DNA from 2 places in the Clostridium beijerinckii genome. Region 2 is predicted to be linked to the other one. Evidence: a T-box and tRNA genes for the amino acid it is inferred to sense, from the RefSeq annotation. Region 2 holds a T-box; the other holds one or more tRNA genes.

Region 1 (11,311 bases), 2.2 Mb from region 2:
GTAGCAGAAGTTGAACAACACGTTGGAGACGATATAGTTAGAACAATAGCTATGTCAGCTACAGAAGGATTAAAGAGGGGAATGGATGCTGTTGATACAGGAGCACCTATTTCTGTTCCAGTAGGAGAAGAAGTATTAGGAAGATTATTTAATGTTTTAGGAAAGCCTATTGATAAGTGTGGAGATATTGAAGTAAAACAAGAATATCCAATTCATAGACCAGCACCAAGCTTTAAAGATCAATCAGTTGAGCCTGAAATGTTTGAAACAGGAATCAAGGTAGTAGACTTACTTGCACCATATCAAAGAGGTGGTAAGATAGGTCTATTTGGAGGAGCTGGAGTTGGTAAAACAGTTTTAATCCAAGAATTAATAAACAATATAGCTAAACAACATGGTGGTTTATCAGTATTTACTGGAGTTGGTGAAAGATCAAGAGAAGGTAATGACTTATATCATGAAATGAGAGAGTCAGGAGTTATTGATAAGACAGCATTAGTATTTGGACAAATGAATGAGCCACCAGGTGCCAGAATGAGAGTTGCATTAACAGGTCTTACTATGGCAGAGTACTTTAGAGATAAAGGTCAAGATGTGTTATTATTCATAGATAACATATTCAGATATACTCAAGCAGGTTCAGAGGTTTCAGCATTACTTGGAAGAACACCTTCAGCGGTTGGATATCAGCCAACACTTGCAACTGAAATGGGTGCACTTCAGGAAAGAATTACATCAACAGTTAACGGTTCTATTACGTCAGTTCAAGCTGTATATGTTCCAGCTGATGACTTAACAGACCCAGCTCCAGCAACAACATTTGCGCATTTAGATGCAACAACAGTTTTATCTAGAGGTATTGCGGAACTTGGTATATATCCAGCTGTTGATCCATTAGAATCAACTTCAAGAATCCTTGATCCAAGAATTGTTGGAGAAGAGCACTATAAAGTAGCAGCTGATGTTAAACACGTTCTTGAAAAGTATAAGCAATTACAAGATATCATAGCTATCTTAGGTGTTGACGAATTAGGGGATGAAGATAAGGCTATCGTGGCTAGAGCAAGAAGAATTCAAAGATTCTTATCTCAACCATTTACAGTTGGTGAACAATTTACAGGATTAAAAGGTAAGTATGTTCCAGTAAAAGAAACAGTAAGAGGATTTAAAGAAATTCTTGAAGGTAAATACGATGAGTTACCAGAATCAGCTTTCTTATTTGCAGGAACTATAGATGATGTTATAGAAAAAGCAAAAAAATTAGGATAAAGGGGATGAGCAATTATGGCTAATACCTTTTTACTAAAAATTATAACACCTGGTCGTGAAGTTTATAATGATCAAGTAGAAAAAGTAACTTTAAAAAGTGCAGATGGAGAATTTCAAGTACTTGCAAATCATCAAAGTCTAATATCTACTACGATACCTTGCATCGCGAAATTCAAAGATGCTAAGGGAAATGATGAAGAGTTATTTATTTCTAAGTCACTTGTTCAGGTTAATAATAACGAAATGGTTATAAGTAGTGATGCTGCTGAGTTTGAGGAAGATATTGATGAAGAAAGAGCGGAACGAGCTCTTAGAAGAGCAGAAGATAGACTAAAAAACTCAGAAAACTACAATAGAGGAAGAGCAGAAGCAGCATTCTTTAGGGCAAAGCAAAGATTAGCTCTAAAAAAATCTAATAGATAATATTACTATAAATTAAAGTGTACCATCTTTTATATAGGTAAATACCGTATAAAGATGCTACACTTTATTTTTTATTATTTTTTATTCTAGATATTGACAATCTATCACAAAATTTTAAGAAATTTATATTATATATTATATAGCTGGATAGAAAAGAGAATAAAAGTTAAAGGAGATGGCCATAATTAAGAAGATAAATTAAGGGGGGCTTAATATGAATATAAAAATGAGTATAGTAATTTTTATATTATTATCTTTTTTTAATATAGGCGCTATTTCCAGCGATATAGTCAGCGCTCAAAATTCATTCAATACTTTAGAAATGAAAGTGAAAGATATAAGTGAGTTTCAGGAAAATGGTGTAAAACTTCAGTATAGGACGAAAAATAATATTGCAGATGAAGGGTATAGAATAAAAGAAAGTTTACCCACAAATATGAATTTCTCTTATAAGGATGATGGGAATGATGAGTTTGAAGCGTTTAACAGTGATTTGGATATTAATATAAAAATATGGCGTGAAGATGTATATAGTTATGTTGAAATTATATTAACGAACAAGAATCCTAAATATGGGACAAAGTATTTGAAAAACATACTTAAGAATATTGAAAATTCAAAATTAGAAAATACGCAATATTTTCTTTACTATGAAGGTAAAGAAAAAGGATTAGATAGTGATTATTTTACAAATGGATTAGTCAGTGAATATAACATAAGGAAGGCACAACTTATGAAAATCAGTAATGGATACTCAGCAACAGGTTATTTGAACGATGGAGAAAAAATTAATTTTGCATTAGTTGATTATGATACTGGTTCACATATAATAATTGGTACGCCAATAATATTTACAACATATTAAGACATATTGAAAAAGCTTTTCAATATAACCTTTATTTTGCTTTGGGTATAATATAGATTTGTTTATTAGCGAAATCTTATTGGATTTTTCTAAAGCAGAGTATATGTAATATTTTGGACAGTTATTTTTCATATGCTTAACAATTCATTATGGAGGATAATATGGAGAAAATAGTGGTTAAAGGTGTAAAAGAACTGAGAGGGGAAGTTAATATAAGTTGTGCAAAAAATTCAATTTTACCAATAATTGCGGCAACTATATTGTGCCCAGAGCCTATAATTATTGATAATGCACCTAAGTTAGAAGATGTTGAGGTTATTTGTAAATTATTAAGCGAACTAAACTGTGACGTTAATATTTCAAACGTAAATGATAGATTGACGATAAATACAAAAAATATAGTAGAAATGGATGCTAATGAAGAACTTATGAGAAAAATGAGAGCATCATTTTTAATTATGGGACCTATGCTTGCTAGATTTGGATATTGTAAATTATCATTACCAGGCGGATGTAACATAGGAAGCAGACCAATTGATTTGCATCTTAAAGGATTTAAATTACTTGGAGCAGATGTTGTAATAGGTCATGGGTTTGTAGAGGTGATAGCAAAGAAAATGGTGGGTAACAGGATTTACCTTGATTTTCCATCTGTTGGCGCAACTGAAAATATTATGATGGCATCGGTCTTTGCTGAAGGAACAACTATAATAGAGAATGCAGCGGAAGAACCAGAGATCTGGGATTTAGCACAATTCTTAAATAAGATGGGGGCTAAAATAGAAGGAGCAGGATTTGGAAAGATAACTATAACTGGTGTTAAAAATCTAAAAGGAATTAGTTATACACCTATATATGATAGAATAGAAGCAGGAACATTCATGATAGCAGCAGCTATTACAAATAGTAAAATAAAAATAAATGGAGTAAATGAAGAGCATTTAAGACCTGTAATAGAAAAATTAAGAGAATGTGGTATAGGATTCAGCAATTACAAAGATCATTCCATTGTAGTAGATGGAAGGGGAAGTAAGAAGCCATTGGATATCAAAACACTTCCTTATCCAGGATTTCCAACAGATATGCAAGCTCAAATGATGAGTTTATTATCTATTGTTGAGGGAGTTAGTGTTATTACAGAAACAGTTTTCGAAAATAGATTTATGCATGTTGCTGAATTGCAGAGGATGGGAGCTAACATCAAGATTGATGGAAGAACTGCTATAATTGAAGGCAGGCCAAAACTTACAGGTTGTGAAGTTAAAGCAACTGATTTAAGGGCTGGGGCAGCGATGGTACTAAGTGGATTAGTAGCAGATGGTGAAACAGTGGTAAATGATGTTTATCATATTGATAGAGGATATGTAAGTATTGAAGAAAAGTTTAGGAGTTTAGGAGCAGAAATATATAGAATAAATATATAGATTAAGATATGAATTATGTATATGCATAATTAGGGTTCGTAGTTATGAACAAGGTATAAAAATTTTTCGTGTAAATTTTATAGAAGAATTTACATGAAATTTAATTACCTATCCCTAATTATGCTTTTTTTATTCTTTAGGAATTTATATTCCAGTAAAATCTGCGGGTGAGTTATAGGAAAGATCAATTAAGAAAGTTATGGTTTATCTAAATTTGAGTAGTTTAAAGTTAACATAATTATTAGGCTAAGACAATATACTTTAGAGTGCAGGCTTTAGGAGGTAGAATATGAAGATAATTAATGCGAGGACTACAAGTATAAAGATTAGCAATAATGTGAAAATAATTGCAGCTATGACTTTGATCATTTTTACTATATTAATAGCATTACCAATAGCTTTCTTAGAAAATGGCAAAGGGAAGATTGATTCGTTTAACTTGAGAGACAAAGATATAATGAAGAGTTCAAAAATAACATTTCCCTCTAATGGTAAAGTTAAGCTATATCATAGGTCAGAAGATAGAGTTGAGGAAATAGATTTGGAAGAGTATGTAATGGGAGTAGTTGCGAGTGAAGTACCAGCTAATTTTGAGGAAGAAGCTTTGAAGGCTCAAGCTGTTGCAGCAAGAACATTTTATATGAGTAAAAGAAATAACCCTAATAAAGAAGAAAAAGAGAAAGGAGCTGAAATTTGTGATACAACCCACTGCCAAGTATACATGAGTAAGGATGAGAGAATCTCTAAATGGAGTAAAAGTGAAGCTGAAAGTAATTGGGAGAAGATACAAAAAGCAGTTCTGGATACAAAAGGGCAAGTTCTTACCTATGATGGTTCAGTGTTGGAATACCCTCAATTTTTTGCAACTAGCTCTGGAAAAACAGAAGATGCAAAAGATGTATTTTCTATGGATGTACCATATTTAAAATCAGAGGATAGTAAGGGTGAAGAAATTGCACCTAAATATAAGACAAGCACACAAATTCCTATAAACGATTTTATAGATAAAATTAATTCTAGATATAAAGGTGTTAATGCTAATAAAAGTAATTTATCATCATTAATTAAGATATTAAGCTTTACAGAAGCTGGAAGTGTAAAAGAAATAAAAATAGGGAATGAGACTGTTAAAGGAACTGAATTTAGGACATTGTTCAATTTGAATTCGACCAATTTCACATTAGACTTTCAACAAGATTCTGTAAAAGTCAACTGTAAGGGTTATGGCCACGGTGTAGGGATGAGCCAATGGGGAGCTAATGCGATGGCAAAGAGTGGATCGAAGTATGATGAAATTCTTAAACATTACTATAGCGGAGTCGAAATTCAAGAAATAAATTACAACTAAGGAGAGAGTATTTACGTTAACTTAGACATAGGTTTGGCATACCTTTATATAAATAATTGAATAAATGTAAAGAGGATACTTGTTTATTTTTTTATAGCAAGTATCTTTTTCTATTTTTGTCTATTAAATTAGCATGGATTATATACTCCAATTAATTGAATTTTTGTATATCTATGTTTAAAAAAAGTGGAGATGGACATAATTTAGAACATCACTACTTAAAACAGAAATTATAAAGTAGAACTTCTTAAATTAGGGTCTAAATCCCTGATGGATATATCTATTGTTTAATAATTAAATTATATGTACTTTTTAACACTAGATATACACTTGTAAAAATAATTTTAAAATGCCTTTAAATGTAAATAATGCATGATAAAAAAGCAAATTTATGTATTATTTTTCATAAAAAGGGAACTATAACAATTGGAGGTGTTCATATTGGACAAAAATTTAAAAGAAAAACTTAAAAACTTATTTAGGAAGGAGGGATTTTATATCGCCTTATTCCTATGTCTCTGTATTGTAGTAACTGTTGGAACTATCTCTTATAAAATGCTCAACAGCAAAAACCAAGTTAATAAAACAGAAGACGTAAATAAAGATCTAACAATGAATTCTGGAAATGAAGGAAATTCTAATAATTCAGTTCAAAATGCTGAAAGAGTAGAGAATGTTCAAAATAATAGTAATAAAGATAATGCAGATAAAACAAAAACAGAAAAGGCTGCATCAGTATCTACAAATAATACAGTAACATTTGTAAATCCTATAGATGGAGTAGAAAGTAGAAAATATACCTATCCTGCACCAGTTAAGATGGAAGAAGGAGTTTTCAGAACTATTAGAGGTATAAATCTACAATCAACAGTAGGATCAGAAGTAAAGGCAGCAGCAGATGGTGTAGTGGAAGTTGCAGAAAATACTGGTGTTGAAGAAGGTGTTGTAGTAGAAATTAAACATGCTAATGGCCTAAAGACAAGATATGGAAATCTTGATGCAAACTTATCAGTAAAAAAAGGAGATAAGGTTAAAGCAAATCAAGTTATTGCAAAAGTAGGAGATAGCGCAAAGGTATTTAGTAAAGATGTATTTGGCGAATTTTTAAATTTACAAGTAATTGATGCTAATGGAGAACAAGTTAATCCAGAAAAATATTTTAATTTAAAATCTAAATAAAATTTTATGAAAATATATATTAGTCATTTGTTTTTCATTGAAATAAATGACTAATAAATCAAAAAATAAATGACAATAAAATGATAAAATCAAGGAAGTGGTATTTTGAAAGACTATATTGAAGAAAGAGTTTTAGATGTTGCAAGATATATCATAGATTCAAAAGCTACAATAAGAAAAACAGCTAAGGTTTTTGGTGTTAGCAAGAGTACAATCCATAAAGATATGACAGAGAGATTGTTAAAAATTAACCCAGAAATTGCTCAAGAAACTCATTCTATTTTGGAATTAAATAAGGCTGAACGACATATTAGAGGTGGAAAAGCTACACAAATGAAGTATAAAATTATTGAATCTTAGTAGGATTAAGTCTATAATATATTATTAGTAGAATTATGTAAATATAGGTATTAATATGTATTATAGGAGTGAATAAAAAATGTGCTTTTGGAGAACGGGGATAGACCTCGCAATTGACTTAGGAACGGCAACTGTACTAGTTTACGTAAAAGGTAAAGGGGTAATATTAAAAGAGCCCTCTGTTGTAGCTATAAATAAAAATAATAATAAATTGTTGGCTATAGGGGAAGAAGCAAGAAAAATGATAGGTAGAACCCCAGGAAATATTGTTGCAGTAAGACCATTAAGAGATGGAGTGATTTCTGATTACGATATAACACAAAAAATGCTAAAGGAATTTATAAAAAAAGCGTGCGGAAAAAGAAGTATAAGTGCACCTAAAGTAATTGTTTGTGTACCATCTCAAGCTACAGAAGTAGAAAAGAGAGCTGTTATTGATGCAGCTATGAATTCAGGAGCAAAAACAGTCCATTTAATTGAGGAACCACTAGCAGCAGCCATTGGAGCAGGATTAGATATTACCAAGCCGAATGGATGTATGGTAGTGGATATTGGCGGAGGTACTTGTGATATCGCTGTTATTTCATTAGGTGGAGTGGTAGAAAGAGAGTCAATAAAAGTAGCAGGAGACAAGTTCGATGAAGCCATAATAAAATATGTACGTAATGAATATAAATTAATGATAGGTGAGAAAACAGCTGAAGATTTAAAAATAAATATTGGATCAGCATTTAAAAACTCTAGAAATCTAACTTGTATGATGAAAGGTAGAAACCTCATTACAGGATTACCAGATGAAATAGAAATTACAACAGAAGAAATCCGAAATGCAATAAAAGAACCTGTGGAAATAATAGTTGATACTGTAAAAAAGGTATTAGAAAGAACACCGCCTGAATTAGCCTCGGATATAATCGAAAGAGGAATATTAATGACCGGTGGGGGAGCTTTAATACATGGGTTAGATAAACTTATAGAGTTTAAGACTGGCGTAGTAGCAACTATAGCTGAGAATTCAGTTGAATGTGTTGCAAATGGTACAGGTAAAGTGCTTAATTATATAGACAAATTAGATAGTCAAGTTAATTCTCAGCAAATAGTTCTTATAGAATAGCTTTATAAATAGCAGTCATTAGTAATTTTACTACTGACTGCTATTTATTTGGTTGACTATAAAATGCTTAAATTTTAGGATATTTTCCGTGACTTAAACTATAGGCATCAATAAATATTTTAGATATAATTTTAGCCATATCCATAATGAATGAGAGTCTTATGCTCCGTGAAAAAAAGAATTCAGCATTATCACTAGAGTCTACAATGCCTATAACTGATGCAATTCCTACCTCAGGAAGTTCTTTTCCGACTCCTTTACCAGGATGTATGGCATAGTCCCTTATACGAATTTCACCAATATCATCTTCGTCACCTAAGCAGGCATCAACACCAATTATTGATGCATTAGGGTGATTACTATATATTTCATTTAAACGTTCATCTATGTTCAAAGCATGAATTGGAGAAGATAAAGTTCCATAAACAGGTAAAGGGAAAAAGTTTTCTGTGAGTATAGATCCAACTAGAGGACCTAAGCAATCCCCAATACATTTGTCAGTACCAATACAAACTATTATGGTGTCTTTTGATATAAATTTTTTAACTTCTAAAGCTAAATCATAATAAAATTTAGGATCAAGTTTAATATCTGGCTTGCTCAAGGGACATATACCTCCTTTATAAAATATATATATGAGTAATTAACAGAAGATAGTATAAAAAAATATTTTTTGGAAATTAATAGTAAATGAGGAGGTGCCTATGAAAAAATTTTTAATATATTTAGTTTTAGTTCCTACAATAATAATAAATATGTATTTTCTGTTATATTGGCAACCGCAAGATGAAAATTCTGCAAAAGAAGTTGTTGTACAAGAAAATGTTTCATATTCGAAGCCATTATATAAAATGAATAAGGAAAAGGCGTTAAGTCAATTATCTACAGATAATAAAAAGGAACTTGAAAAGATAATAAAAAAATTATCTGCATTTGATATAGGTAAAATAAAAGAATATTATGAGGATACTAATGATAATGAAAGCCTAATAGAAATATTTAGTCTCTTAAAAAAGAGATTAACAACAGAAGATTATAAGAAAATTCAAGAAATATCATCTTCCTTTTTAGATATACAAGAGATTAACAAAAGAATAAAAAATAATTAAGATTACTATATTAAATGAGAGTATATTGTAGAAAATGAGAGCAATATGAATTTAAATTACATATATGGGTGTATATTGGAGTTGAAATAAAATCGCTTTACCGATATACTAATCATTGTTGACCGACAAATGAGGCAACAAGATATAAAAAATAAATACGGAGGAATTCCCGAGAGGCCAAAGGGGGCAGACTGTAAATCTGTTACGTTTCGTTTCGATGGTTCGAATCCATCTTCCTCCACCAATTTATAATGGGCGCATAGCTCAGCTGGGAGAGCACCTGCCTTACAAGCAGGGGGTCACAGGTTCGAGCCCTGTTGTGCCCACCATTATAAAAATGCTAAATCTAATTAATATATGCTGGCATGGCTCAACGGTAGAGCAGCTGACTTGTAATCAGCAGGTTGTAGGTTCGATTCCTATTGCCAGCTCCAATAAAATAATACGGAGGAATTCCCGAGAGGCCAAAGGGGGCAGACTGTAAATCTGTTACGTTTCGTTTCGATGGTTCGAATCCATCTTCCTCCACCAATTTATAATGGGCGCATAGCTCAGCTGGGAGAGCACCTGCCTTACAAGCAGGGGGTCACAGGTTCGAGCCCTGTTGTGCCCACCATTATAAAAATGCTAAATCTAATTAATATATGCTGGCATGGCTCAACGGTAGAGCAGCTGACTTGTAATCAGCAGGTTGTAGGTTCGATTCCTATTGCCAGCTCCAATAAAATAATGCGGAGGAATTCCCGAGAGGCCAAAGGGGGCAGACTGTAAATCTGTTACGTTTCGTTTCGATGGTTCGAATCCATCTTCCTCCACCAATAAAGAATAAACTTAAGTTTATTCTTTTTTATTTTTTATTTAAAATGAAAAATAAATGATGGAAAAAGTAGATTCATAATGTTGACTAATTGTACCGCATATGATAAAATACTTTTGAAAATTGAATTATGTTACTCTTATCAAGAGAGGTGGAGGGAAAGGGCCCTGTGAAACCCGGCAACCTGTATTATATAAGGTGCCAATTCCTGTAGAGTTTCTACAAGATAAGAAAATGATTGCTAAATTGCGCTCTTCTTATCGAAGAGCTTTTTTATTTTTTTAAGTTTGCGCATGCTTAAATTATAAAAGAAACAATTAATAAAATAGTTTAACTATTATTTATTGTATTTAAATAAGGTAAAGCTTTTATAAACGAGTACTATTCTATAAAACTATGTATAGTTTTTAATAAAATAATTTTATTCGTGAAGATAATTATAATATTTAAATCTAAGGAGAGAAAAGATATGAGAAGATTATTTACTTCAGAATCAGTTACAGAGGGACATCCTGATAAAATGTGTGACCAAATTTCAGATGCTATACTAGACGCTATTCTATCTAAAGATCCAATGGCTAGAGTTGCTTGTGAAACTTGCACAACAACAGGTATGGTTATGGTAATGGGAGAGATAACAACAAATTGTTATGTTGACATTCCTAAGGTAGTTAGAGAAACAGTAAGAGAAATTGGATATGATAGAGCAAAATTTGGATTTGACTGTGATACATGTTCAGTTCTTACATCGATAGATGAACAATCTGCAGATATAGCTATGGGTGTAGATGAAGCATTTGAGTCAAAAAAAGGTGAAAAAGATGAAGTAGAAGCAGTTGGTGCTGGAGACCAAGGAATGATGTTTGGTTTTGCAACTAATGAAACTGAAGATTTTATGCCGCTTCCAGTATATATGGCTCATAAATTATCAAGAAGACTTACAGAGGTAAGAAAGAATGGTACATTAAGTTACTTAAGACCAGATGGTAAAACTCAAGTAACAGTTGAATATGAAGATAATGTGCCAAAGAGAATTGATACTATAGTTATATCAACACAACATGATGAGAAAGTTACTTTAGAGCAAATTCAGGAAGATCTTAAGAAGTTTGTTATAGATGCTGTTGTACCAGCAGAATTATTGGACAGTGAGACAAGATATTTCATAAATCCAACTGGAAGATTCGTTGTTGGAGGACCTCAAGGGGATTCAGGATTAACAGGAAGAAAGATAATAGTTGATACTTATGGTGGATATGGCAGACACGGTGGTGGAGCTTTCTCAGGTAAAGATCCAACTAAAGTTGATAGATCAGCTGCATATGCTGCAAGATGGGTTGCTAAGAATTTAGTTGCAGCTGGTGTTGCAGATAAGCTAGAAATTCAATTAGCATATGCAATTG
Region 2 (11,311 bases):
TCTTTCCCCAAAAATCTCCTCTGTTTCCTGTGCTCGGTGAACTGCTTACGATAGCATTTCCTACACTTGTGTCTACAGCAGTTGTTGTACTCGAAGTATTATCTTTGCTTTTTGTATCGCTAGTATCATCATCCTTTGTATCTGGTGTCTGCGTACTTGAAAATGAGTTTTTATAGGAATCAACTTTATAGTTACTTTTGTCTATGTCTTTTGCATCCCATCCCGGAGTTAAATTGTTTAATTCATCTTTAGTATAATCACTCTTATCTGAACTTGCTGCATAAGTACAAGATCCTTGAGCCAGGAATGCTAATAAGGCTAAAGATAAAATTCTTAATTTGTTATTCTTCATTTTGCTCATCTCCTAGAATATTTAATGTAATTTAATATTTATGTCTCAATTATATTCTTATAATTAATTATCGATTATAGCTATTAACACTTTAGCCTTTTTTATCTCTATTTAACACTACTTAAGCTAATTTCCATTTTCAAGAATCCTAATAATTAAATTCTACCGAATTTTATTTGCCTATATCACTTCTGCTCAACATATGACATATTTCTTTAAATCATATACTTATCTAACTTTTCTGATTAAACTTTTTACAAATCTCTATCATATCCTTCTGTGCATTAACTATTTTACCTTCACTTTTAATTTTTGTATAAGAACCGTCTTCTAGCAATATCCTACTTTTAACATTATCTTTTATATATAATTCGAGCATTTCTTTAAGTTCCTTTTTTATAAGATGATCTTCTATTACTGTCATTGTTTCAACTCTTTTGTCTAAATTCCTATACATCCAATCAGCGCTTGATATATATATGTCTTCTTTTCCATTATTATAAAAGTAATATATTCTGCTGTGTTCCAAATATCTTCCTACAATGCTTCTCACTGTTATATTTTCACTTAAGCCTTTAACTCCAGGTCTTAATGAGCAAATTCCTCTAACTATAAGTTCTACTTTAACTCCAGCTTGTGATGCCTTATATAAAGCTATCATAAGTTTTCTATCAACTAACGAATTCATTTTTGCAATTATTTTTGCTTTCTTTCCATTTTTAGCATGCTCAGTTTCTCTTTCAACTAGATGCTCCAACTTTTTTCGTAATCCGTACGGTGCAATAGTTATTTTGCTCATATTTTCAGGTTTAAAATATCCTGAAAGCATATTAAATATAACTGATGCATCTTCGCCATATTCAGACTTTGATGTTATTATCCCAATATCTGTATAGAATTTAGCCGTTACATCATTATAATTTCCAGTTCCTAAATGAACATATCTTTTAATACCCTTTTTTTCTTTTCGAACAATCAATAATATTTTACTATGAGTTTTTAACCCAATCACTCCATATATAACATGACATCCTGCTTTTTCAAGCTGCCTTGCCCAATGAATGTTATTTTCTTCGTCAAACCTAGCTTTAAGTTCAACTAATACTGTTACCTGCTTTCCATTTTCCGCCGCTTTTGAAAGTGCAGCTATTATAGGCGAATTTCCACTTACTCTGTATAGGGTTTGCTTTATAGCTAGTACTTTTTCGTCCTGAGCAGCAGTTTCTACTAATTTTACTACTAATGAAAAACTTTCATATGGGTGGTGTAGAAAAATATCCTTCTTGCTTATTTCTTGAAATATATCGTCTTCTTGTAATTCCTTGACTTGCAGACTCTTTATTTGTTCAAACTTAAGTTCACTATATCCCTTAATACTATATAATTTATTTATAAATGTTAAATCTATTGGCCCTTTTATAGAGAATATTTGATCCTCCGAAATTTCAAATTCTTGTTCTAATTTATTTATAATCCTACTATCATTTGTCTCTTCGATTTCTAATCTTACGGCAAGCCCCCACCTTCTCTGTTTAAGAGATTCTTCTATTGTTTCAAGCAAATCTTCTGCGCCTTCTTCATTTAAACTCAAATCTGCATTTTTAGTTATTCTATAGCACGCTGTTGTTAATACTTTAAATCCAAACAATTCCTTTATATGTTTTTTTATGACATCTTCCAATAATACAAAGTTTTCACCTACACTCCCTGGTATAGGAACTAGTCTTCCTAAAACTGATGGTACTTGAATTGTAGCAAATAGTTCTTGTTCACTCTTGCTTTCTTTTAATATAACCCCTATATTTAGTGTTTTATTTAACAACAAAGGAAATGGTCTGCCTGAATCAATTACCATAGGTGTTAAAACTGGATATAATATATTTTTATAATAGTCATTTATAAATTCTAATTATTCTTCATTTAACATATCATACGTGAAAATTCTTATATTTTTAGAACCTAAGTGGTCATATAAATGCTCATATGTATGATATTGGTCCTTAACCATCTCCCTAACTCTATAAAGTATTTTGCTAATTTGTTCACTTGGTGTTAATCCAGAAACTTCTCTTTCCTCAAATCCTGCTTGAATTTGACTATATAATGATCCAATTCTAACCATAAAAAATTCGTCGAGATTGGAACTCGATATGGATAAAAATTTTAATCGTTCCAATAAGGGGTTTGTATTATCCTTAGCTTCATCTAAAACTCGTTGGTTAAATTCCAGCCAGCTAAGTTCACGATTAAAAAAATTTTCGTAATTATCATATGTATAATTTTCATCCATAATTATTCTCCTCATCCTATAAACTAATCATTTTCAACTTAATTTAATTATTTGTAAATATAGTATTTTAAATACACATTGAATAATGTAATATATTAAAATGTATACTAATATAATCTAATATTTTTGTTAACTTTAAGTTAAAATGTTATTATATGCAAGTTAACTTTTTATCACATTATTTATATAGAGGAGGAGTGCACAATGAAAAATATCGCAGTTATTGATATAGGTTCCAATTCAATGAGAGTTCTAGTATATGAGATATATGAGAATAATTCATTTAAAATAATTGATGAAGAAAAAAGAATGACAAGACTTGGTCAGTTTATTGATGAAAATGACAATTTGTCAAATGAAGGAATAGGCAAATTATTAATTACTTTAGAATTCTTCAAGATTTTATGCGAGAAAAATGATGTAGTCGAAATAATTGTAGTCGCTACTGAGGCAATCAGACGTGCAAAAAATAGAGATCATATTTTATCTTTGGTAAAGGAGAAGACTAACTTAGACATTAGAGTTCTTAGTGGAATTGAAGAATCAGCTTATGGATATATAACAATCAAAGCTACCATGGATATAAAAGATGCCTTACTTATTGATATTGGTGGTTCAAGCATGGAAATCACTTTAATGAAAGATAAAAAAATACTTAATGGGGTAAGCTTACCTCTTGGATCCATACCACTAACTAAGCTATTTCCTTTTGATGTGCCAGCAGATAAAAATACTATTTCAGCATTTAAGAAATTTATATTCAATGAATTTGATAAGTTACCTTGGCTAAAGCTCGCTCAAAATTTGCCTTTAATTGGAATTGGTGGAACAGCTCGTTCGATTGGTAAAATTCATAAGAAATTTATTAAATATCCACTTGACCTGCTCCATAATTATACTATGCTCTTTGATGAAGTTAAAATAATTCATGAATATGTTCTCAATCTTAATATGAACCAAAAGGCAAAATTAAAGGGATTACCTAGAGAAAGATCTGACATATTTACCGCACCTTTCTCGGCACTTGTAATGCTTATGAACTATTGCAATTGTCCTGCTTTAAAAATTAGTCAATATGGAATCCGTGAAGGTGTTTTATACGAAAAACTATTGAATAAAGATCTTGATAATATTGATATTTTAGATTACTCATTAAACAATATCTTAACAAATAATGACTTAAATATTTCACATGCTGAGAAAATACGTGATTTATCTCTTGTATTTTTTAAATACCTTGAAAAACCAAATTATGAATTTTTAGAATTAGAATATAAACTTCTTGGTGCAGCAGCTAAATTGCATGATTTAGGGGTAAGTATTTCTATAAAACATGCTTATAAACATAGCTTATATATCATAATTAACTCCTTAATTTCAGGACTTACACATAAACAAATATTAATGCTTGGTTACGCCATAGCACTAAGCGGTAAATTTGATTACAAATTATCAGATGAATATAAAAATATCCTTAAAAAAGAGGAAATTCTAATATGCAAAAAAATTTCAATAATATTATGTCTTGCTCATAAAATTGATAAGTATTTTTATAATAGCTTATCCGAAGTCACAATTATTAATCAGAAAGATACTTTTAAATTAACACTTCCTAAGAGTAGTGTTAAATACATGCAAGATAGTTTACCTGTAGAAATGGATGAAAGCTTTAAGAAATGTTTCAATAAAAAGTTATCCATTATCCCATTATAAGTTTTGCTTAAATATTTATGTGATATATTTGCTTTAAAATATGATATAATTCATATAATAGTAAATTAAGATAAAGTAAAATAAGGAGATAATACCGTTATATGAAAATTGAATTTGATAAAAAATTATTCAAGTATTCCATATATATAGTTATTACAGCCGTTATACTATATATAGCATTTTTAATTATTTTAAATATGGGATTATTATTTAGATCTGCATTTGACTTTCTAGGATATTTAACTAATTTAATTAAGCCACTGCTTTTCGGTATCATAATAGCATATCTTTTATATCCTATAACTAGAGGCCTTGAAACTTTTCTAAAGCAGAACAAATTATATAAATTAGAGAAGGCATCTACTCGAAGAATTATAGCAATTATGATTACATATATCTTAATTATTGGTATATTTTCAGGATTAATCTTAGGAATCTATTTTATGATAGGCGGTCAGATATCAAATAATACTACTATTATAAATATTACTCAACATATTTCCCTATACTTAAAGAGCAATTCCTTTTCAACCGAATCAATAAAAGGAACTTTAGATAAGCTGGATAATTCTTTTATAGATAATATAAAACCTTATATTATTAGCGGAATTATATATTTACAAAGATATGTTGAAAGCAACTTAGGAAATATGACCTCATATATAATGTCAATTGGAAGTGGTGTTGCAACATTTTTTATTGCACTTGTAATCAGTATATACCTTCTAAAGGATTCTGAATATTTTATAGGACTATGGAATAAGCTTTATTATTTAGTATTTGGTAAAAGTATTTTAGGCAATAAAATTATTTACGTTTTTAGAGTTGTTCATGAAGTCTTTGCTAAGTACCTGCGCGGTCAATTGCTGGAAGCTTTTTTCGTTGGGGTATTATCAGCGATAGCACTTTCAATTGTTGGAATAGATTACGCTTTTGTAATTGGTATAATCGCAGGAATAAGCAATATGATTCCATATGTAGGCCCAATTATTGGTACTATTCTTGCTGCCATTATGGGACTTTTAAGTGGTACTCCTATAAAAATACTTTACTCCATAGTTGCTATGCTAGTTGTACAACAAATTGATAATAATCTTCTAGCCCCTAAAATTGTTGGAAATAGCGTAGGTTTGCATGCGGTATTTACAATGATGGCTATACTAATCGGGGGAAATGTAGGCGGGTTATTAGGCATGCTCCTTGCAGTACCAGTTGCTGCTTCATGTAAAGTTCTATTTAATAATTGGTACGAAAATTACATAGAAAAGCAAAAGCAGTCATAATTCTTTATGAATTAATTTATTAAAAGAGGCAGTTCAATTGACTGCCTCTTTTAATATAGTATATATTCTTTCACTTAATTCTTTTTAATACACTTTTAGCTACTTTACTATTTTATAAAACTTCTTCTTACCTAACTTTATTATATCTCCATTTTTAATTGTTGTATTATTAAAATCAGTTACTTTTTGCATATTTATATACACTCCACCCTGACTTACAAGTCTTTTAAATTCGTTATACGATTTTACTAAGTTACTTTTAACAAGAACTTTTCCAACATCGTCTAATAAGCTACATTCAGGAGATATATTTATCTCAGGCACTTCATCAGGCATACTTTTATTTTTAAATACATTTTCAAAATATTCAAGTGCGAATTTACTTTCTTCTTCTGTGTGATATAATTTTGTTATAATTTTTGCAAGTTCAAATTTTACATCTCTTGGATTTTTGCCATTATCCAACTCTTCCTTAATTTCTCTAATTTTATCTGGATGCTCATCCGTAGCAAGTTCGTAATATTTTATAATTAGATTATCAGGAACCTCCATTACTTTCTTAAACATTATTTCTGCTGGTTCTTGTATTCCTATATAATTTCCTAAGCTCTTACTCATTTTTTCCTTCCCATCCAGACCTTCTAATATAGGCATAAATATCGCTATTTGCTGCTCCATTCCAGCATTTTTTTGCAATGTCCTCCCCATAAGAATATTAAATGTCTGATCAGTTCCTCCTAATTCTATATCAGCCTCTAATGCTATAGAATCATAACCTTGCATTAGAGGATAAAAAAATTCATGGATTCCAATAGCCGTGTTAGAATTATATCTCTTTTTAAAATCTTCTCTTTCTAGCATTCTTGCAACTGTTGTAGTCGCAGCCAGTTTTAAAACTTCTTCAAATGATAGTTTAGATAACCATTCACTATTAAATTTAATTTCTGTTTTATCTCTATCTAAAATTTTGAAAATTTGCTTTTGATACGTTAATGCATTTTCTACTACTTCTTCTTTGGTCAGTGGCTTCCTAGTTTTAGATTTTCCGGTTGGATCCCCTATTTTACCCGTAAAATCCCCAATTATTATAACTGCTCGATGCCCTAAATCTTGCATTTGCTTAATCTTTCTTAATACAACCGCATGACCTAAATGGATGTCTGGCGCAGTTGGATCTAACCCTAACTTAATTATTAAAGGTTTATCTTCTTTTGCCGATTTAATAATTTTTTTCTCCAAATCATCAATGCTAATTATGTCTGTAGCTCCTTTCCTTATAATTTTAATTTGTTCTTCAGCATTCTTTTTCATCTTCTTAACTCCTAAATATTTCTTATTTTTAATATAAGTAAGCGTTACAAGATTCAATATTTACAACAAAAAAACTCTTGTCCTTTAAAATATAAAGGACAAGAGTCTAGCTCTCGTGTTACCACCTTAATTCATTAATCGCTCACACGATTAACCTCTTCAAGTACGCCAAAATTTTGGTTATACTTTAGCACTATAACGGGTGCAGGGTTCCGTCATCACCTACTCAAAAGAAATTTTTTTTCAGCTTGAAGCTCTAAGATGTATTCAAAACCAGCTTCCATGCACCTCTCATCAACCGGTAACTTTCTGTATGGCATCACTAATTTCTACTTATTCTTTTCATTGCTTTTATTGAAAATCTAGAATAAAGAAATATAATAAATTACTTTCTTTATTATGCGATATATTAAATTGTTTAAATTGTACAAAAAACTTAAGCTTTTGTCAATATAAACTTTATTGTTTATTTGCTACAGCTATGATATCCATGCTCCATTTGAATCAACTCTATATTTTCCATCAATAACAGAATTAAGAGCCATAGCCCCACTTCCAGGATAGCAATAATACCATTTTCCATTAGAGTATATCCATCCGGTTTTCATTATGCCATCATTGCCTAAGTAATACCAATTATTATCTATTACATTCCATCCAGTTGCATAACGTCCTGTATTTTCTAAAAAATACCACGCAGAATTAACTAAATTCCACTTACCATCTTTATTTGACTTAAGCTCAGATAATAATCCAGTATAACTGCTTGCCTTATTATTCTCATAATTATAATCCTCAGAGCATTCTGGATAATCACTTTCTTTCCATGTAAATCCATCATTTTTTAGAACCTTATCTTGTCTTAGAAAATATTTATTATTTCCTAATGCATCATTATTTGTGACATCTAAATGATACCACTTATTATTTAATTTAACTAAGTTCCATCCATGAGGAACGCCATCTAAATTTCCAATAATAATTTTATTCTCTACACCTGCTAATTTAAGCATTTTATAAGCAGTCATGGCATAACCTTGACATGTAGTTTTTCCAGTTGTCAATGCAGAATAGGCATTATTAGATACAAGACTATCATCATATTCAAATCTATTTATTAAATATTCATTTATTGCCTTGACCTTATCAAAATCGCTCATTCCATTGGTAGTTATAGAATTAACTATTTTAGTTAGCTCTTGATTAATATATAACTCTTGATCTTTAGTTGTTCTATAAGTAACCTTTAATGTTGCTTTATCTCCAACTCTTTCATAGACCATTTTCTCTAGTGATCTCATTAAGTAATCATCGTCTTTTGCAATATTTTGTACTACTTCTAATACATCAGATTTATAATAATCAATTTGAAACTCTGTGTCCCAGTTTTCTAAATGGTTATATACATATGAGTTTAAATCATTATCTGCTGCAAAAACAGGTTGTCCCATTATTGCTGATATTATTATTAATCCAAGTAATAGATTTCTAATAATGTTTCTCATCAATAAATCCCTTCTTTCTTCATATGAATCCCATTGGAATAAATTTTTGTTAAAATTATGTTATAAAGCAGCACAATTCAGTACTTTCCTCCTTCCCAGATTATTATTTACCTCCAAAAACATATATATCTATTATATCAGAATATTATTAATGATGCTAAATTCAAATATATATTCATAAAAATAACTACCTAAAATATTAAAATTTCTAGGTAGTTAAGACTATTTTATAATTCAAAAGTGCTGTTATCAATCCATTTATATTGTGGTCTTATGACTTTTATATCTTTTACTAATTTATACAGTGCCTCATCTTTCTGCTTACATTCTAGCATTATATCAAAATCCCTATCTAAAACCTTAGCTTTTTCTAAGAATTCAACAAGATCCTCTGCATTTATATAATCAGCATGTTTTCTATCTTTATCGTGGTCTTTAGGCGTTGAAAAATGTATTTTAGGCGGAAAAAATTCATTATCCCATGTATTAAAAATCTCCTCGAGTAAGTCCTCTATATTTTCACCATTATTATTGCAATTGTGATGATGAACATCTAATACCATCGGAAGATTTAAAGTTCTGCATATATCTAAAACTTCCTTTGCAGTATATATTTTATCATCATTTTCAAGAATTAATTTAGATCCTATTTCTTCTGGGATTAGAGAAAAATTATCAATGAATCTGCTTATCCCTGACTCTTTTCCACCAGTTGCTCCTCCCACATGCAAAACCATTTTTCCATGTAAATACCCAAGATCTTCAAACCATTCTACTTGGCGCATTAAATTGCTGATAGAGTTTTTAACAATCTCATTACTTGCACTATTTAAAACATTAAATTGATCTGGATGTGTATCGACTCTCATATTATTTTCCCTAATTATTCTACCAATAAATTCAAAATCCTTTTTAAAAATCTCTCTATGTCCCCAATACCCAACATCAGGATGGGTAACTAGAGGAATTAAAGCAGATGTTATTCTATAAAAGTGTATTTGATTCTCCACATTATACTTAAGTATTTTCTCTAGATCATTTAAGTTAGATAGTGTTATACTCTTTAGTTTATCTAATTTATTCATTTCAGAAATAATTTTATTATAATTTGTAAATGTAACTGTGCTAGAACTAGAAATCTTTTTACCCAACCTCATTGAAATTGCTACATAGCCAAACCTTATTCTCATAATTCTTCTCCTATGTACTTAATATTTCTTGAACATAATAAAAGAACTCCAAAGTGGAGTCCAATTATATGTAAAGAGATTAATGAGTATTAGAGGTTATGTTAAAAGTTACATTAATATTTAATGCTTTAAACTTTTAAACACTCTATTACTTATTATAATCTCATCCGTTATTATTGTAAACATTTTCTTTTAAATTATAACTATTTTTTTAATATCTTTGCAAATTTCTTATAACTATACAAAAGAAGTTATCTAAAAATAATAAAAATTAATGTTAATCATCCATTATTATTTTCCTATTCTTAGATAACTTCTTTTAACTATTTTAATCAGAAATTCTATGCTTAAGCCAGTTATTTCCCCTAAGCCTAAAGCAGTACATAAGTCCACGTACAATCCAATCAATATACATAGCTATCCAAATTCCTAAAACTCCAATTCCTAGAACAATACCTAAAATATAGCCTGCAAATATTCTAAATATCCACATACCTATAAATGCAGTTAACATAGTATATCTGGTATCACCAGCTCCTTTAAGGCCGGATGAAAGTATGAAAGATATCCCCCAAGCAATTAATGCTATACTGTTACTTCTAGTTAATGTTGATGATATATTTATTACCTCCGGAACATTTGTATAAAGAGATGCTAACCATTTTGATATAGGTATAAAAATCAATCCCAAAGATACTAAGCAAATAGTACCAAACTTAGTCAAGTATATTAATGTACTTTTTGCACCTTTAATATCATTTCTCCCTACATACTGTCCCACAAAAGTTGTTGCTGCTAAACAAAGCGAATTTCCTGGAACATTTATCATTATAGCAATAGATGATGAAATTGCATTGGCAGCAATAGATGCTGTTCCCATTGTTACTATAAACATCTGAACTATTAATTTTCCTGCATTAAATATCACTTGTTCCATACCTGCTGGAATTCCTATATTAAATATATTTTTCTGTATTTCCATATCAAATTTAAATGGAAATATATTTTTTAATTTTATAATTTTACTTCCTCTAAATAAAACTAACATTATAATTAAAGTACCAATAAGTCTAGCAATTGCAATTGCTACTGCTGCACCAGCTATTCCAAATGATGGTATGTTCAGTGTATTAATTCCAAATATCAATGTATATCCTAAAGCAATATTTATAAGATTCATAAATATTGTTATTTGCATAGGAGTTTTTGTATCTCCACATCCTCTGAGTATACCATTAGCAATTTGTTCTATTGCTATAAATGGATACGTAAGCAAAGTAAACTCCAAATATAGTTTTGCATCGATTTTAACTAATTCTTCTGCTGAACCATAAAGTACATTAATTAATTTAATCCTGAAAATCCACAAAAGCAATGTTATAATTAATGATACTAAAATACCTGATACAATAGCTTGTTTAGCTGTTTCATTTGCTTTCTTAGGTTTATTTCTTCCTATCTGCTGCGCAACCACTACCGTTGCACCAACTGATAAAGCTGCAAAAAATGATATGAACATATTGTTTATAGAATCAACCATTCCTATTGCTGATACAGCTTGTTCACCAATATGTCCTGCCATCATTGTATTACATGTACCTAATAACATAACAAATGTTTGCTCTATCATTATAGGTATTGCTAACTTTAAAACATCTTTTCTTATT

What was found. The T-box of region 2 lies ahead of tyrS (tyrosine--tRNA ligase). A T-box ahead of a tRNA ligase gene usually reads a tRNA of that ligase, here a tRNA-Tyr.
Region 1: it has a tRNA-Tyr gene. The T-box ahead of tyrS (tyrosine--tRNA ligase) is inferred to sense a tRNA for this amino acid. The anticodon was not compared.

The regions. Positions count from the first base shown of each region.
Region 1 covers NZ_CP144906.1:495,313-506,623, forward strand. Annotated here, with positions in the region: gene atpD (F0F1 ATP synthase subunit beta) at 1-1,269, shown strand, start outside; gene atpC (ATP synthase F1 subunit epsilon) at 1,285-1,692, shown strand; gene PZA12_RS02495 (hypothetical protein) at 1,907-2,557, shown strand; gene murA (UDP-N-acetylglucosamine 1-carboxyvinyltransferase) at 2,719-3,981, shown strand; gene spoIID (stage II sporulation protein D) at 4,271-5,329, shown strand; gene PZA12_RS02510 (M23 family metallopeptidase) at 5,771-6,508, shown strand; gene spoIIID (sporulation transcriptional regulator SpoIIID) at 6,614-6,868, shown strand; gene PZA12_RS02520 (rod shape-determining protein) at 6,948-7,982, shown strand; gene yyaC (spore protease YyaC) at 8,050-8,586, opposite strand; gene PZA12_RS02530 (hypothetical protein) at 8,687-9,091, shown strand; tRNA gene PZA12_RS02535 (tRNA-Tyr) at 9,251-9,335, shown strand; tRNA gene PZA12_RS02540 (tRNA-Val) at 9,345-9,420, shown strand; tRNA gene PZA12_RS02545 (tRNA-Thr) at 9,451-9,525, shown strand; tRNA gene PZA12_RS02550 (tRNA-Tyr) at 9,538-9,622, shown strand; tRNA gene PZA12_RS02555 (tRNA-Val) at 9,632-9,707, shown strand; tRNA gene PZA12_RS02560 (tRNA-Thr) at 9,738-9,812, shown strand; tRNA gene PZA12_RS02565 (tRNA-Tyr) at 9,825-9,909, shown strand; SAM riboswitch class I at 10,045-10,141, shown strand; gene metK (methionine adenosyltransferase) at 10,378-11,311, shown strand, end outside.
Region 2 covers NZ_CP144906.1:2,679,719-2,691,029, reverse strand. Annotated here, with positions in the region: gene PZA12_RS12535 (cell wall-binding protein) at 1-352, opposite strand, end outside; partial or broken gene PZA12_RS12530 (RNA degradosome polyphosphate kinase) at 585-2,642, opposite strand; gene ppx (exopolyphosphatase) at 2,847-4,355, shown strand; gene PZA12_RS12520 (AI-2E family transporter) at 4,457-5,638, shown strand; gene tyrS (tyrosine--tRNA ligase) at 5,738-6,949, opposite strand; T-box leader at 7,041-7,304, opposite strand; gene PZA12_RS12510 (transglutaminase domain-containing protein) at 7,429-8,454, opposite strand; gene uvsE (UV DNA damage repair endonuclease UvsE) at 8,682-9,644, opposite strand; gene PZA12_RS12500 (MATE family efflux transporter) at 9,973-11,311, opposite strand, start outside.